2 regions of the Peribacillus sedimenti genome follow, and region 2 is predicted to be linked to the other one. Evidence: riboswitches for the same ligand, from Rfam matches in the RefSeq annotation. Region 2 holds a riboswitch; the other holds the start of a gene.
The links. Region 2 has a riboswitch for cyclic di-AMP ahead of V1500_RS01330 (cation:dicarboxylate symporter family transporter). Riboswitches for the same ligand answer to the same signal wherever they lie in the genome.
Positions count from the first base shown of each region.

Region 1 (2,205 bases), 2.0 Mb from region 2:
AACCAGCCGCTAGGCTTTTCCCGGATCCATTTAACCATCATCCCCGTCTGCGACAGTGTAAAAGGGATGAACACACCAACAGCATAGAGAGGAATGAGATGTTCTGTCTGACCTTTAAACACCAGAATCAGGATAATTGAACTTATCCCAAGGATCATAATCCCATTGGAATATCCCAACCTATCTCCCCTTACAGTAAACATTCGCGGTATGAACTTATCCTTCGCCAGATTTACTGCCAGCAGAGGGAAGGCAGAATATCCGGTGTTTGCCGCAAGTATCAAAATGAGTGCTGTAGTCCCTTGAATAAAGTAATACATGAAATTGCGCCCAAAAACCTCTTCCGCAATTTGGGAAACTACTGTCACCTCTGCATGAGGGGCAATACCATAGGAATAAGCCAAAAACACAATTCCTGAAAATAATAACGCAAGCAGAGTGCCCATTGCAGCAAGGGTTTTGGCAGCATTTTTCGGCGCAGGATCCTTAAAATTTGGAATTGCATTGGAAATGGCTTCTACCCCTGTTAAAGCGGAGCTACCGGAGGCAAATGCCCTTAGCAAAATAAACAAGCTGATTCCTGCTACAGGTTCACCAATGGAAGTCTGCGCAGCTGGTGATACATTTCCGGCGGCAATGTTGTACAACCCAACGCCAATTAATACAAATAATGCAAAAACGAATAAGTAAACCGGATAAGCCAGTATGGAGGCTGACTCCGTGACGCCCCTTAAGTTAAGGACCGTAATAAATATAACGAATAAAACTGCAATCGCTACATTATGTTCGTGAAGAGCAGGAAATGCCGAGGTAATGGCATCGGTCCCAGCAGATACGCTGACCGCAACGGTAAGGATATAATCCACCAGCAGCGACCCGCCCGCTACCAAGCCTGGATTCATACCCAAATTCTGTTTGGACACTACATATGCGCCACCCCCATGAGGATATGCATGTATAATCTGTCTATAAGATAAAATGAGAGCCACTAAGAGGATCAGGACCCCCACAGCAATCGGCAGGGAAAACCAGAAGGCAGCTGCACCAACTGTAGCAAGTACAATCAATATTTGCTCAGGTCCGTAGGCAACAGATGATAAAGCATCTGAAGACAGAATAGCCAATGCCTTTGTCTTGTTCAGTTTTTGCTCTCCTAATTCGGTAGACTTTAATGGCCGTCCAATTAACAATCTTTTAATATAAGAAAACATTGTGGTCACCAACCATACTTGGAATATATTCTTCAAAAGTTTTGCAATTTGCATGATAGCCGCTGGGCAGGGAAGCAAACAAGGTTATATTTTCTTCTTGAGTACGATCTTCCTTCACTTCTGTCTAGTTTTAGACTTTTTTCTCCACATCCATGTAATGAACGCAAAAAAGCCCACAAGTCATAACTAAGCGACCTGTAGACATTAATATCACACGTCTAACAAGCTCCACCTTCCTTCTCAAAAACGCTTACGAGGTTAGCTGACGGATTCGGGCCTGTTTGAGTAGCCCTACCTTTCTCAAGGATTCACCCCTTGGATTAATGTTCAATCCAGATAGATGGTTCCCCCGCACAATAAAGTTTCAGCGATTTAGAAATATGAAACTGTTGATTATAATACTCCTGCCAATATGAAAAGTAAACCACTTTTTTTATAAACGATACAGGTATTCAAAAACTGAACGAAGTAAAAAATGAAACCAACAATACTCGGGAGTGATGGCCATGGATAAAAAGAACAAACCTATACTTTCAGATGAATTCCTTGATCAGGTTGCCGAAGAAATTAACCTTTTATACGGCTGCCCGATACAAGAGAACACAAATAATCAACATGTGGAGAGAGTGGAGTGATCCCATAATCACATGACTGCTTGTGATTTAGAAAAATAAATGACAGCCGGCGGCTCTGTTTCGGATCTTAATCAATTTAGAAAGGAATTATGCTCCAGGTATGCCTTACTATTCTGATGAATTTTTTCCACCAGTCGCTTTTTGTCCTTCATCAACCGTTTGAAAGACTTCTTTTCAGCTCTGTATTTTGTCCCTTCACCCTCTCTAGAACGACACTTATAGGTCTGGCATTGCTATTTCTTTCATCTCCCTTAATGGATATTTCTTTTCTTGAAACGCCCTCCCCTTACCTCGGCGATGTCAGCAATCGCCAGAAAGGCTGAAGGGTCGATGTCTTCCACAATTGTAGTTAGTTTGGA
Region 1 is NZ_CP143547.1:3,338,011-3,340,215, forward strand. Features, by position in the region: gene V1500_RS16450 (APC family permease) at 1-1,211, opposite strand, end outside; cyclic di-AMP (ydaO/yuaA leader) riboswitch at 1,444-1,591, opposite strand; gene V1500_RS16455 (bacitracin ABC transporter ATP-binding protein) at 1,718-1,846, shown strand; gene V1500_RS16460 (YitT family protein) at 2,098-2,205, opposite strand, start outside.
Region 1: linked by a shared signal. The riboswitch ahead of V1500_RS16450 (APC family permease) and the one ahead of V1500_RS01330 (cation:dicarboxylate symporter family transporter) in region 2 are both predicted to bind cyclic di-AMP.

Region 2 (2,205 bases):
TAACGGCAAGATCGAAAGAGCGCTAGTTAATAAAGGATTGGGCTTTCAGGGGAAACAAGAAATTACTTCGGGGATCAAGCAAGGTCAAATGATCGTGTTATCACCTAGAGTGATTTCGCAAAATCATTCGCAATTTATTACACCCGTTCAGTTACAGGAACTTAACAAAAATGCAATTAAAAAAATTCGCAACCGCGACAAACTTAAATACTTTTTGACAGGACTTATCGAGTCCTAACCATTCTCAGGCTAAAATAGCCTGAGTTTTTTTAATTAGATAAAAAAACTTTTTTTCTTAGACTGATGTCTAGCTTCGATGTACACGATTTACAAGTGCCGATTTCGCCAGGAAGTGGCAATCTTAGTCGTCCAGCGTCCAGCCCCGACGAACAGGAGGGTGTAGTGGCGAAGTTTTGCCCCACATAACGTGGGTCAGTCAGCGTGTCACTGGAAGTAACTATATTAGCTAACCTTCCATATGCGGCGTTCTTAGTTGACCTCGAGGTCATAAGCTGCCCTTTTCCGAAAGGCAGGGCTGAGATGGGTCTTATGCTTATCGGACTTGCACAGGTTGTACTGACCTCGGCGTTTGCCATAGGATGTGGTTGTAATTAGCCCAGAATCATACAATCAGGGGGCTAGCTCTTATTTGTGGGAGAATAACAGGATTTACATGTGAGTAAAGTAGTTTACAGAATTAAGATTTTGGGATAATATTTTAGTATATTAATATTTTTCCGCTTAATCTTTTAACAAGAACGGGGGAACCAAATTTGTGGAAGGATTCAATCTTCCGCTAGGGGTGAATTCATTTGAAGGGGCTGGCTATAGTTTCCAAGTCCTAACCCGACAGCTAACCTCGTCAGCGTCTTTAGGGAACAGAAAGTGAAGGTTCGCATCAAAAAGACACCAGATGTGTTTTTTTTATTGCCAAAAATAACAATCTTGATTCCCTTGCCGAGACATAATGCTTTTGCAGCATAAAAATTTATTGGAAGGTGAGGATGTACATGAAAAAAATAGGTTTAGCGTGGCAGATTTTTATCGGGCTAATCCTTGGGATCATTGTCGGAGCAATCTTTTTCGGCAATCCAAAGGTAGCAAGTTATTTGCAGCCAATCGGGGATATTTTTCTCCACTTAATTAAAATGATCGTTGTACCGATTGTTATTTCCAGCATTATAGTAGCAGTTGCTGGTGTCGGTGACAAGAAACAGCTAGGTAAAATAGGCGGAAAAACAATATTATACTTCGAAATTATTACGACGATAGCAATTATTGTCGGTTTGCTTGCGGCAAACTTATTCCAGCCTGGTGCTGGGGTAGACATGGGCAACTTGCAGCAGACAGATATTAAAAGTTATGTAGACACAGCGGAAACTAAGGAAAGTCATTCATTCGCCGAAACATTTGTGAATATCGTCCCAACGAATCCAATCTCAGCTATTGCCAATGGTGATATGCTGGCCATTATTTTCTTTGCTGTTATTTTCGGATTGGGAATATCAGCAATCGGGGAAAAGGGAAAACCTGTACTGGCATTTTTCCAGGGCACTGCAGATGCGATGTTCTATGTGACTAACCAAATTATGAAATTCGCTCCATTCGGTGTTTTTGCATTAATTGGAGTAACAGTATCCAAGTTTGGTATTGAATCACTTATACCTCTTGGCAAGCTGGTATTGACTGTTTATGGAACCATGATATTTTTCATTGTTGTCGTGTTGGGAACCGTTGCCAAAATGGCTGGCTTCAGCATTTTCACATTGATGAAGAATTTAAAAGAAGAATTGATTCTTGCTTATTCTACAGCAAGCTCTGAAACAGTGCTTCCGAAAATCATGGAAAAAGTTGAAAAGATGGGTACACCAAAGCATATTGCATCCTTTGTAATTCCTACTGGTTACTCTTTCAACCTCGATGGTTCGACGCTTTATCAAGCACTTGCTGCGATCTTCATTGCACAAATGTATGGAATTGACATGAGTATTGCTGACCAGATTTCTCTTATGCTTGTACTAATGGTTACATCCAAAGGGATTGCTGGGGTTCCTGGAGTTTCGTTCGTAGTCCTATTGGCTACATTGGGTACGGTAGGCATTCCAATCGAAGGATTGGCGTTCATTGCTGGTATCGACCGTATCCTTGATATGGCACGTACAGCTGTTAATGTGGTAGGTAATTCCCTGGCTGCGATTGTCATTG
Region 2 is NZ_CP143547.1:243,299-245,503, forward strand. Features, by position in the region: gene V1500_RS01325 (efflux RND transporter periplasmic adaptor subunit) at 1-238, shown strand, start outside; cyclic di-AMP (ydaO/yuaA leader) riboswitch at 729-884, shown strand; gene V1500_RS01330 (cation:dicarboxylate symporter family transporter) at 1,011-2,205, shown strand, end outside.